DNA from 3 places in the Paenibacillus sp. XP01 genome. Region 2 is predicted to be linked to each of the others. Evidence: riboswitches for the same ligand, from Rfam matches in the RefSeq annotation. Region 2 holds a riboswitch; each other region holds the start of a gene.

Region 1 (4,228 bases), 2.0 Mb from region 2:
CTCGCTGTTTTGGCCGAAATCCTGTTAATTGCGACCACCATTGCGTCCAAAGGACTGAAGGATGCAGGCATGGAGGTTTATCGCCATTTGGCGCAAGGCGACCTTCCGGGAGCCAGACGTTCGCTCGGCATGATCGTGGGCAGGGATACCGAGCATCTGGAGGAACCGGAGATCGTGCGCGGGACAGTGGAAACGGTGGCCGAAAACATCGTCGATGCCATCGTCTCCCCGCTGTTCTACGCGCTGATCGGAGGAGCTCCGCTGGCCATGGCCTATCGTGCCGTTAACACCTTGGATTCCATGGTTGGTTACAAAAACGAAAAGTACCTGCATCTCGGCTGGGCCTCGGCACGTCTTGACGACTGGGCCAACTGGATTCCGGCGCGGATCACGGCCTTATTGCTCATCGCGGGCGCCTGGGTCATGAAGCTGGACGCAAGGCAGTCGGCACGCATGGTCTCCAGGGATGCACGATTGCATCCAAGTCCGAACAGCGGGTTTCCTGAGTCGGCTGTCGCCGGAGCGCTGGGCATTCGGCTTGGCGGGCACAATGTTTACCATGGCGTAGCTTCGTTTCGTGCATATATGGGTGAGCCCACTCGTCCAATGGAGGCCGAAGACATCGTGCGCACGTCGCGCCTGATGTTCTGGTCGGCCGGATCGTTCGTACTGCTCTGCATTTTGGTCAACCTGCTGGTTTGGTTCTGCGGAGGCTCGTTGTTATGGACATGATGACAAGACGGGGAGAACAACAGGATCAGCAAGGGACACACGATCGATGGGAAAAAGAATTATGGCTTGTTCGTCACGGCACGACGGCGTGGAACACGGAAAAGAGGTACCTCGGCCATACCGATATCGGTTTGCTGCCTGAAGCGGAGCAGGAATTGGCCTCACTGCGCGTGCAGTTGGGCGGCATTAAGTGGGCTTCGGTCCATAGCAGCGATCTGCTTCGCTGCCGTCAGACGCTGGAACGGATCGCGCCCTTGCACGCAGGGCAAGCGCATATGGACTCCCGGCTGAGAGAAATCCATTTTGGCGAATGGGAAGGGCGTACCTATGAGGAACTGAAGCATTTGGCCCGTTACCGGGAATGGATCGATTCACCGCAAACAGTAACTCCGCCCGGCGGGGAACCGTGGTCATCGTTTTCTGCCCGGATTGATGATTTTTTGAATGAAGTAATGTGGGCGGAACCCCGGCATGAGAGAACTGGTGATTCGACAACAGCGCAGACGAAAGATCTGGTCGTTACGCATGGCGGGGTCATTCGTTATATGCTGACTCGGCTGCTGCCAGGTCAGGCGTTCTGGGACGTTTCGGTCATTCCGGGGCAAGCGATCCGGCTTCAATTGGAACGTTCGCCGGACGGACGGAAGGCAATCCGTCTTCCTTTTCCCGAAATCGGGTTGTAAGCACGGTCGATATCACCTATAATCACAACAGAAGTGTGGCTTCGGTACAAGCATCGTTTCAAGAGCTGGCGAAGGCGTTCGGCAGCAGATGCACACCCACTTGAATGGGGATGCAATATTAACGACCATGGGACCCGTTACTCCCGAAAATCACGGCGTCCGTGCGGACGATCCGGAGAGGGCAAACGGGTAAAACAGGGGAAGCCGGTGCAAATCCGGCACGGTCCCGCCACTGTAATCCAGCCGATTCGGCGTGGAAAGTCAGGTTGCCTGCCCAGGGCGTTTAACCATCGGTGTTCCTTCGAGGAAAGGACAGCGTTTCGGGCAATGCTCCATGCATGCGGCCTTGTGCTGTCGTGCGCGGATCGCCATATGCGAGACGTTATCCCTGATCCTGATCGCAAGGATCGGGGATTTTTTTTCAAGAAACGGCCATTCAAGGGACAGACACGGGCGGAAGCACAGTCTTCGATCTACCAAACACAGAAAAAGGGGAGAATCCAATCATGAGATTCACGACATGGAAAGGCATGGCGTCCCTGCTGAGCGCAGCGATGCTGACATTCGCTCTCGCAGGATGCGGAGCGGCAACAACGAACAACGAAGGAGGCGCAGGCACGCAGCAGCCGGCACAGGGGCAATCCCAGGAACAGGCGCAGACGGACCTCAAAACGCAGTATCCGTTCACGGTGACCGATGCAACGGGCGAGTCGTTTACGTTTGAAAAGGCGCCGACAAAGATCGTCTCCGTATCGCCAGCCGAAACGGAATCGCTGTTCGCGCTCGGATTGGACGAGCAGATCGTGGGCGTATCCGATTTCGACGATTATCCGGAAGCAGCGACGACAAAACCGAAGATGGGCGGCGTGTCCAAGCCGAACGAAGAGTCGATCATTGCAGCGGATGCCGATCTCGTGGTAACGGGGATTTCGATGAGCGAGGAAGCCGTGAAAAAGCTGCGCGACTTGGGTATCACCATTTTCAAAACAGACCCGAAATCGGTCGATGACGTAATCAAAAACATCGAAACGTTCGGCAAAATTACGGACCGTCAGGCAGAAGCCCAGAAATTGGCCGCACAGATGAAACAAGATGTGGCTGACGTGACGGAAGCGGTCAAATCGGTGAAACCGGAAGACAAGAAAAAAGTGTACGTGGAGTTCTCCCCAGGCTGGACTGTGGGCAAGGGAGAGTTCATGGATGAAATCATCACGCTTTCCGGTGCTACGAACGTCGCTTCCGACATGACAGGCTGGAATGAAATCAACGAAGAAAACATCATCGCCGCCAATCCGGATGTGATTTTGTACGCGGACGACGTGGTGGAAGACTCCAAAACACTGGATCAAATCATCAAGGCCCGCAGCGGTTGGGATCAAATTACAGCCGTCAAAAACGATCAGGTCATCGGTTTGGATGCCAATCTGCTGACTCGTCCAGGTCCTCGCGTGACCCAAGGCTTGAAGGAAGTGGCCAAGGCGGTCTATCCTGACTTGTTCCAATGAGCCGCAAACTTGCAGTGTACGGCACAGCAGGCATGGTGCTGCTTGTCCTGACCGTGCTGATCTGCACCGGCATCGGCTCGGTCTCGCTGCCGATCCGGCATATTGCAGGTATTATTCTGCATCACATTCCATGGCTGGGTGACCGGATCGTTCCGGATTGGACGACTGCAGCGGAACAGATCATATGGAAGGTACGCCTTCCGAGGGTACTGCTCGCTGTTCTCGTCGGCGCAGCATTGACCGTGGCCGGCGCTGGATTTCAGGGCGTACTGCGCAACCCGCTGGCCGACCCGTTCACCCTTGGCGTATCGTCCGGAGCGTCGGTGGGGGCAGCCGTGTTGATCTTTTTCGGCCTGCAATATGCGCTGATCGGCGTCTGGACGCTGCCGTTGGTTGCTTTCGTGACCGGAGTGCTGACATTGTGGTTTGTGCTGGCTTTGGCGCGCGAAGGCCGCAAAATCCCGACGCACAGCCTCATTCTTGCCGGCGTGGTGATGCAGAGTTTCCTGGGAGCGGTCGTATCCTTCCTGTCCACCATGTCCAAACAAACGATTAACGAAATTATATATTGGACGATGGGAAGTCTGGCACTGCGTGGATGGTCGTATACGGCCATCCTTTTCCCATATTTCCTGCTTGGTTTGCTCGTGCTGTGGAGCCAAGCTCGTTCATTGAACATTTTGGCGCTGGGCGAAAGACAGGCTGCCCACATCGGGGTTCGCGTCGACCGATTGAAGCTGGCGGTGCTCGGCGTGGGTACGCTGCTGACGGCTGGGGCCGTCTCGGTGTCGGGCGTGATCGGTTTTGTCGGTTTGGTCATTCCGCATATGCTGCGGCTGATCGTCGGCCCGGATTACCGTCTGCTGGTGCCGCTCTCCGCCATAGGCGGTGCGATCTTCATGGTATGGGCCGACACGATTGCCCGTTCCTTGCTGGCACCGACCGAGATTCCCCTCGGCGTCGTCACGGCATTTGTGGGAGCACCGTTCTTCGCCTACCTGCTGCACCGCAACAAAAAGCTGCAAAAGGGGATGATGCCGTGAGCGGGAACCAATCTCTGATCGAAGTGAAGGGCGCAAGCAAAAGCTATGGCTCCCATCATGCCCTGCATGACGTGAACTGGAGCGTCCAGGAAGGGGAATGGTGGGGAGTGGTCGGCCCGAACGGCAGCGGCAAATCCACCCTGCTGCAGCTGGTGGCTGGAACCGAGCAAGCGAATACGGGCAGCATCCTGTTGGAAGGGAAGAACATTGCCTCTTACGGTCGCAAAGAGCTGTCGCGCATGATTGCGGTATTGCAGCAGGACGG
Region 2 (4,228 bases):
ATGCCGCAGCCGTTCAGGGCCACGCTCGTTTCCTTCGGCGCACTCACGCCGCCGATGACGGCCTGCAGGTGTTCTGCCATCGGTACGGCATCATCCTTCTCCATGTTGCAGAAGTCGCAGGCTTTCACCTTGATGACGTCCCCGATCGGCACCACGATGAACTTCGCGGCGCGCAGCTCGGCAACGAGCCGGTCCGGCTCGAAGGTTGGCACGCGCAATATGATCTGGTGCTCCGGCGTATACTCCAGCTCGCCGTCGTCACCCGCGCATTGCGCAAGCAGCGCCATCTGTGCGGCGCTGAACTTTTTGTTGCCGACGCCGGGCGATACGCCCACCTCGAAGAGCGGCGGCTTGCTGCCTGGCGCGGGCGCCGTGCGCTCCAGGGCCTGCGGCGCAGCGGCTCCAGGCCCGGCGTCCAGCCAGCGGCTGGCTGCTTCGACCGCGAGGGCCCCGCCTGCCGCGAGCCGACCGAGCGCCTCCGCGGCCAGCTCGGCTGCGCCGATGGACGCGGCTGCGGCGGCTGCGTGCGGCGCGGCAACCGCCGGCGCAGGCCGCTCGGCGACGAGCACAGCGATGGCTCCGCCGGCATCGCTGCCCGACGGGCTCGTCGCCGTTCCCGCAGGCGCAGCGCCGGCCGCGCCTTGGCCCGCTGCCGTACCGCTCGCGGCAGCACGGGCCTCCATCGCGCCGAGCGACCATGGCTCGGCTTCCGTGCGCAGCCGCTCATGCGGCCGGAGCGGCTGTTCCGTCGCGTTCAGCGTGTATTTCCGCTGATAGCCGCGCGGGGTCACCATGAGCCCTTCGTACATCATGGTGGACGAATTGCCGATGATCACGGTCGTCAGCATGCCGATGTCATGGTTCAGCATGTCCTCCAGCGTGGTGATGACCACATGCTGGCGGTCGCGGTACGCGCTTTTGACCAGCCCGACAGGGGTCTTGGGATCACGGTAACGCAGCAGAATCTCCTGCGTTTCTACGATCTGGCGGGTCCGCCTGCCGCTCCGCGGATTGTACAATGCAATGACGAAATCAGCGGAAGCCGCGGCCTCAACCCGGCGCTTAATGGTGTCCCACGGGGTCAGATGGTCGCTCAAACTGATCGTGCAAGCATCGTGCATGACAGGCGCTCCCAGCAAGGAAGCGCAGGACTGGATCGCCGAAACGCCCGGAACCACCTCCACTTCCACGCCGCTGTCCGGCTTCCATCCGCGCTCCATCAACACCTCGTATACGAGGCCGGCCATACCGTATACGCCCGCGTCGCCGCTGGAAATCACGGCCACGATTTTTCCCGCTTCCGCCTGTCTTACCGCTTCCTGCGCACGGCTGACTTCCTCGGTCATGCCCGTACGTACGATTTCCTGTCCGGTCAGCAGCGGCCGAATCAGGTCGACGTACGTGTTGTAGCCGATAATGACCTCGCTCTCTCTCAGTGCCTCAAGCGCCCGGTGGGTAATATGCTCCATGGCCCCTGGACCGAATCCGATAACAAGCAGCTTGCCTAGTCCTTGCATCTGTTTCTCCTCCTCCGATAACCTGTCCGACTTAAACAGTGAAGAAGGACGGCTAAGCCGGCCTTCTTCGCGCCTTATCGCATATTCAAAACTCTGAGAACGCCAATAAATCCCGTCCGCAATGCGGACGGGATACGAATGTACGTATGCTCAAGAACACAGCATCATTCCGTGGAAGAATGATCCTGCTGATGCATGGCCCGGAAGGGTCTGCCGGACGGACCTATGGTCCGCCCTTTTCCTGATCGTTCGTACACCGCTCCTTTCCGCGAAGGGTCCGGTGACACATTCAAGGTAGGTCTCCTGGCTCTGGTTCATCAGCTTCCTTTTCCGTCTTCCCCGGTGATCCGAGTGACTTATCAGCAGCAGCTCCAACGTCTGCGCAACCGATATTATTGAAAGGAGCCTCCCCATTACAGTGGCGGGACCGCTCGGGATTTGCACCCGATTCCCTGTTACCTCTTGCCTGAAAGCAAGAGCACCTTGTCTGTTTTCATGTGATGATATTGTCTTCATCATACCATCCGTCAGGAAATGATGTCCATGCCCATGAAGGCCTGCATTCATTTAATTTTCCCGCCCGGACGCAATCCTTTGCCTGCGAAACCAAAAAGGCCCTGATCCATGTATGGATCAAGGCCTCTTCTTATTAGCTTTTCCGTTCCTCTTCGGTTGACCAAAACCCGCACATCAGCATAGCGAAGGACTGCTCTCAGCCTTTTCGCCTTTTTATACCGTGCATCCTTTAAGCCTGATCTACCTTCAAAGCGGCGTAATAACGGCCCAGCTCCACGATGAGCGCCCCCATCTTTTCTTCCTCGGGGACAACGCGAACCTCGATGCCTTCCTCGCGCATGGCATTTGCCGTTACTTTGCCCACCGAAGCGGCCACCACGCCCTGCCTGAACGCCTCCTGCATCTGTTCCAGCTTGCCTTGCGAAGCTGCGTATTCCGTCAAAAAACGCACCTGCGGGCCGCTTGTAAAAGCAACGGCGTCAACCTCGTTCGCGATGATTTCGTTCAACAGCTGCGCCAGCTCCGCTTCTTCCGGCGGCACATGCCGATAAGGCAGCACCTGCCGCACCTGGGCGCCTTGCTGCTCCAGCCAACTCACCAGTTTCGGTGCCGTTTCGCCATGGAGCTGCAGCATCACTTTTTTCCCGGCAAGATCATGGGCAGCAAACTCGCGGATCAACCCTTCCGTGCTGCCATCATCGTCCCGAACGATGGGTGAAAGCCTGCGCTTGCGCAGTGCATTCACCGTTTTGTATCCTCTCGCCGCAATCGACGAAGCCGCAAGTACATCAAGCAGCGCTCCGGCAAGCTCCATATCCTCTGCCATATCAAAAATGGCATCGAGCCCCATGCCCGTCGTCAGCACCGCCCAGTCCGGCGGATTGGAAATCCAGGAGACCAGTCCGTCCCGAATGCTCCGGTCATCCAGAAACACCGTTCCCTGTGCAGGCCGTACCAGCGGAATTCCGCCCATTTTTTCAACCAGCAGGGACATCTCCCTCGACTTGCGCGGTCCCGTCAGAGCCACGCGTATGCCTGCCAAATGTTGCGCCATATCGTTCCCCCCAGTTGGATTCTGCCGAAAGTTCATCAGTCTGACTTCAGTATACAGGCAGAGCCCATGCAGGGGAACCTTGAATACCCTTTATTTTCGGGGTTTTCCTATAACGATTTTTTATAAAATCCATAAACCATGCACCTTCTTAAGAAGGTTGAAGTTTTCCGCCCTGCGGGCCGCTTCGCTTTCTTTCATCCTCCTGCCCGGATTTCTCCGCATGCTGCTCATGCTTGCCTGCCCGTTTCTTTTTGGGTCGAAGAAACAGAAACAACAGGATCGGAATCAAGACCTCAAACACTATGGCGATCCATGTCCATTCCCGCGTAAACCGGTAAAGCTGGACGGCGTTCCGGAAAAACCAAAACGCGCAAACAAACCCGAGCAGCGCAATCGGTCCGGTCAGCACTTTGCCGGATACCTTCGGAATCATCCGTTTGAGCCCCCAACATACAAAATACAGATCAAACGCGATTTTGGTAACCATGGCAGGCAGGGTCGCCGCGGCCAATGGCAAGTCAAACCGGTCCAGAAACTCGCTGATCTGCAATTGCCGTGCCAATTCGTAAGAAGGATACACCAACCGTGAGGCAATTTCCACGCCGATGGACGCAATCGTTTCAATAAGGATCAACATCATCAGCAAAACGGCCCATAACATTCCCCGAAAAGCAGGCTTGAATTTAAAGTCACTGCCTTTCATGACAAAGGGGAGCGCAACCATCTCGCCAAAAAAGGAAAACATGTACCAAGTGCCTCTCCCCACGCCTGCCGCATCAACGTCCAAATACGGCAGCAGATTGTTCAGGTCTACTTGCGGGGCAACCATAAACGGCACGATGACCGAATTGACCAGAAACAGCGTGACATACAGCTCTGACATTCCGATCAGTGATCCCAAACCGCCCCTCACGATAAAAACGGCCATCACGAGGATCGTTAGTGCAATGATCGAGATCGGGGTCGTTTCCAACAACGTTATGCTGACATAATCGCCGATCAAACGCAAATCCCTCGCGAAAATAAAGAGAAAAAACAGGATGTACAGCATACCTGTAACCCTTCCCCAAAAAGGATACCGTTCCACCAGGGATTGAAACAAGTCCTTATCGGGAAAGCGGCGCATCATCCGGCTGATCAG
Region 3 (4,228 bases), 740 kb from region 2:
GGGCCGTCTGCAGGTATCTCCGGCCTTCGTTCAGCATGGCTCCCCACTCCGGTTCCGGCGGCTGCGCTCCAAGCCCCAGGAAGGACAAGCCGGATATGGAGAGCATCATGCCGCCCACATCCATCATGGCCATCACGATTAACGGTGACAGCATGTTCGGCAGAACGGTGCCCCAAACGATTCGGGTACGACGCGCCCCGCTGAAAGCGGCGGCGGCGACATATTCCTTTTGTCGCAGCGATATGACCAAACTTCTCGCCATGCGCGCATATTTGGCCCACCAGACCACCGACAGCGCGATGACCGTATGAAGCAGACCCGGACCCAACATGCCGACGACGGCGATGGCGAAAATGATTCCGGGAAAAGCCATCATCGTATCGGCCAGCCGCATCAACAGCGAATCCACGATGCCGCGCGCATAACCGGCAATGATGCCGATGCCTACGCCGATCCCGAACACGATGCCGATCATCATGAAGGTCAGCAGCAGCGACGTGCGTGCCCCATACAGGATACGGGACAGAATGCATCGTCCCAATTGGTCGGTCCCGAGCGGATACTCGGGGCTGGCGGGTTGCAGCACCATGCCAAAGTTGGTGGCCAGCGGATCATGCGGCGCAAACAGGGGGGCGATCATGGCGAGCACGATCCAACACGCCGTCAACGCGAGCACCACGGCGAACCAACGATGCTGCGACAACGTAAGCCGGAATGTCCTCATCATACATCCACATCCAATCGGATCCGCGGGTCTCGCAGATGGGTCCATACATCGACCAACAGATTCAACACGACATACATCGTAGCCATCCAGATCACATAACCCTGAATGAGCGGATAATCCCGTGAAAAGATCGCTTCCACCGCCATCTGGCCCACGCCCGGCCACACGAACAAGCTCTCTATGATTGCGGCCCCGCCGAGCAGAGCCCCGGTAGACATGCCCATTAGCGTGATGACTGGAAGCATCGCGTTCGGAAGAATATGCCGGATCATGATTGTTCCTTCCTTCATGCCTCTGGCTCTGGCTCCGTCTACGTAGTTCTGGGAATGTTCCTCCAGAATGACGGCGCGGATTTGCCTGCTGTACTGAGCGATCAAAGGCAGTGCCAGCGTTAATGCAGGCAATACGAGACTATGCAGACCCGAGCTGCCCGTGACGGGAAACAGCTTCAGATGCACGCCGAACCAGAGCATAAGCAGCATGCCCAGCCAGAAGCTTGGCATGGACAACCCTGCGAAGGAGAACAGGCGAATGATGAGATCCAGCACTTTATTTCTATGGATGGCCGACAGGATGCCGAGCGGAAACGAAACAACGACCACAAGAAGCATGGCACCGCCTGTCAAACGCAGCGTGGCCGGCAAACGTGACATCAGCACGTCGAACACGGGCCGGCCGTATTTGTACGACGTACCGAAATCTCCTGTCCCGACTTGTCCAAGCCATAGGCCGTACCTCACCCAAAAGGGCTTGTCCAGTCCCAATTCTGCCCGCACCTGCTCAACCAGCTCCTCGGATGGCGTCACGCCCGTAGCCATGAGCATCAGCCTGGCCGGGTCTCCCGGCGACAGGTAGGTCAGGAGAAAGGTCAGGAAGGTGATGCCGAACAGAACGGCTGCCAGCTGAAGTATTCTTTTACCGATGTATTTGCCCAAAAGCCAGCCGTCCTCTCTGCTTCGATTCACAGCAAACCCGATCTCTGCCATGCAAAAAAGGCATCCCTCTCCCGTATATTCCCGGATAAGGACGCCTCAAATAAACCGATTCCCATACAAAAATCGCGCTAATTCAAAACACCTTCCTATCTCCCGTAGGCTGTTGCTGTGTTGTCAAACCGGGCAGGTCTCCTGGCTTCAGGATCAACATCGTTGCAGCGCCTTCCCGGCTATGGCCAGTGGCTTATCGCTGCCTGATTCCCCTGTTACAGTGGCGGGACCGCGCCGGCATTTCACCGGCTTCCCTATTAAGCTTGTACCCGATCGGGTACAGCACCCAGTTCCATCTATTCGATTGGTATGTGTTCCAGTATAACTGGCAGGTAGGCAAGATCATAGCTTTTTCTTCAAATTTAAGGGACTTATTCTATCGTGTATCACTCGTTTCAGTGGACTTGGTTCTGGCTCCCTTCGGAGACATGCCGGTGACCTTTTTGAACATTTTGGAGAACAATAGCGGGTCCGTATATCCCACCGAATGTGCCACCTCGCTAATGGACAGCATCGGACTCTGCAGCAGCTCGGCGGCGCGATTCATCCGGTATTCCAGAAAAAAAGATTGCAGCGGCTTGCCGTACTTTTCCTTAAACAGCCCCGACAGGTACGTGCGATCCAGTCCTACGGCTTGCGCGATGTCGAGAACGCTCGTTTTTTGGCTATATCGGTTCTCCATGTATCTCACCGCCTGCCGTATGTACTCTTCTTTGGTAGAAGAAGGCTGCCGCTTGCCCTCCTCTTCCGGTGAAGAAGCAATCAGCTCGGCTATGAGGCGATACAACAAGCTTTGAGTAAACACGTCCGCGCCCGAGCGGCCGGACACCTGAACCATTTCCTGATACAATCCGTCCAGCGCCGCCTCGTTCCTTGCCCGAAACACCGGATGATCGGAATTCAACTGCGCGCGCTGCATGAACGCTTTGGCCTGCACGCCTTTGAAGCCAAACCACGAATACGTCCATGGGTCCGCCTCGTCGGCTTCATAATGCACGATCGTGTCGGGGAGAATGAGAAAACCTTGTCCCTTGGTTAACATATGCTGCCGATCGTTCATCAGCACCTTGCCGCGTCCCTTGTGAACGTAATGAATAATGTAGCTGTCACGCACACCCGGCCCCCAGTAATGCAGAGGCTCACAGTCCTCCCACCCGAAAAAAAGCATGACCAATTCCATCTGCGTCCAATCCATCGGCACCACATTCATTTCGATTCTGCTCACGTCTGTCCCTTCCTTCTGTTTGGAGAGCCGCCAACGTTTGCACCCACGACTCACTTCTTCAAGTTTTATCAAAATTATAACAGGCAAACCGGGCCATATCGCAATGTAAACGAATGCAAAAATGGGATTATGCCATGTTTACGTGAGGTTGCGCCATAGTGAAACGTGCCAAATCGCCCTATAGTGGAGGTACACCAATCCACCAGGGAGGCTGAGCCTGAAATGAACAAAATTACGTTTCTCGGTGCGGGAAGCACCGTGTTTGTAAAAAACGTCCTCGGCGACGTCATGATGACCGAAGCGCTGCAAGATTTTGAACTGGCACTGTTCGATATCGATGCCGAGCGGCTGCGCGATTCCGAACGGCTGCTGGTCAGCATGGCACGTTCGCTTGGCAGCGGCTGCAAGGTGCAAACCTATTCCGATCGCAAGGAAGCGCTGCGCGGAGCCAAATACGTCATTAATGCCATCCAGGTGGGCGGATACGATCCGTGCACGATCACCGACTTCGAAATTCCGAAAAAATACGGCCTGCGCCAGACGATTGCGGATACGCTCGGCATCGGCGGCATTTTCCGCAACTTGCGGACCATTCCGGTCATGCTGGATTTCGCCCGGGATATCCAGGAAGTCTGCCCGGATGCCTGGTTCCTGAACTACACGAATCCGATGGCGGTGCTGACCAACGTCATGAGCGTGCATGGCGGCGTGAAAACGGTCGGCCTCTGCCACAGCGTGCAAGTGTGCGTACCGCATCTCTTCGACGCCCTCGGGATCGATCAGACCGGTGTTGTCGCCAAAATTGCGGGCATCAACCATATGGCCTGGCTGCTTGAAGTCACGCGGGACGGACAGGATCTGTATCCGGAAATCAAACGCCTTGCCCGCATCAAACAACAGGAGAAGCACGACGACATGGTGCGCTTCGAGTTGATGCATCGCTTCGGCTATTATGTGACTGAATCTTCCGAACACAATGCCGAGTATCATCCGTATTTCATCAAAAAGAATTACCCCGAACTGATCGAGCGCTTCAACATTCCGCTGGACGAATATCCGCGCCGCTGCGTCAATCAGATCGAAGGCTGGAAAGAAATGCGCGAGAAGCTGTTCGCCAGCGAAAACATCGAGCATACCCGCAGCCGGGAGTACGCCTCCCATATCATGGAGGCCATGGAGACGAACCGTCCTTATAAAATCGGCGGCAATGTCATGAACACCGGACTCATCACCAACCTGCCGCGCGAAGCCTGTGTCGAGGTACCGTGTCTAGTCGACGGATCGGGCATC

The links. Region 2 has a riboswitch for cobalamin ahead of cobJ (precorrin-3B C(17)-methyltransferase). Riboswitches for the same ligand answer to the same signal wherever they lie in the genome.
Region 1: linked by a shared signal. The riboswitch ahead of SNR34_RS07080 (ABC transporter substrate-binding protein) and the one ahead of cobJ (precorrin-3B C(17)-methyltransferase) in region 2 are both predicted to bind cobalamin.
Region 3: linked by a shared signal. The riboswitch ahead of nikB (nickel ABC transporter permease) and the one ahead of cobJ (precorrin-3B C(17)-methyltransferase) in region 2 are both predicted to bind cobalamin.

The regions. Positions count from the first base shown of each region.
Region 1 covers NZ_CP139481.1:1,555,517-1,559,744, forward strand. The annotation lists gene cbiB (adenosylcobinamide-phosphate synthase CbiB) at 1-732, shown strand, start outside; gene SNR34_RS07075 (histidine phosphatase family protein) at 723-1,415, shown strand; cobalamin riboswitch at 1,554-1,707, shown strand; gene SNR34_RS07080 (ABC transporter substrate-binding protein) at 1,922-2,920, shown strand; gene SNR34_RS07085 (FecCD family ABC transporter permease) at 2,917-3,963, shown strand; gene SNR34_RS07090 (ABC transporter ATP-binding protein) at 3,960-4,228, shown strand, end outside.
Region 2 covers NZ_CP139481.1:6,440,417-6,444,644, forward strand. The annotation lists gene cobJ (precorrin-3B C(17)-methyltransferase) at 1-1,517, opposite strand, end outside; cobalamin riboswitch at 1,794-2,018, opposite strand; gene SNR34_RS29005 (uroporphyrinogen-III synthase) at 2,263-3,087, opposite strand; gene SNR34_RS29010 (GerAB/ArcD/ProY family transporter) at 3,236-4,228, opposite strand, start outside.
Region 3 covers NZ_CP139481.1:282,465-286,692, reverse strand. The annotation lists gene nikC (nickel transporter permease) at 1-727, opposite strand, end outside; gene nikB (nickel ABC transporter permease) at 724-1,692, opposite strand; cobalamin riboswitch at 1,828-2,018, opposite strand; gene SNR34_RS01310 (AraC family ligand binding domain-containing protein) at 2,090-2,938, opposite strand; gene melA (alpha-glucosidase/alpha-galactosidase) at 3,161-4,228, shown strand, end outside.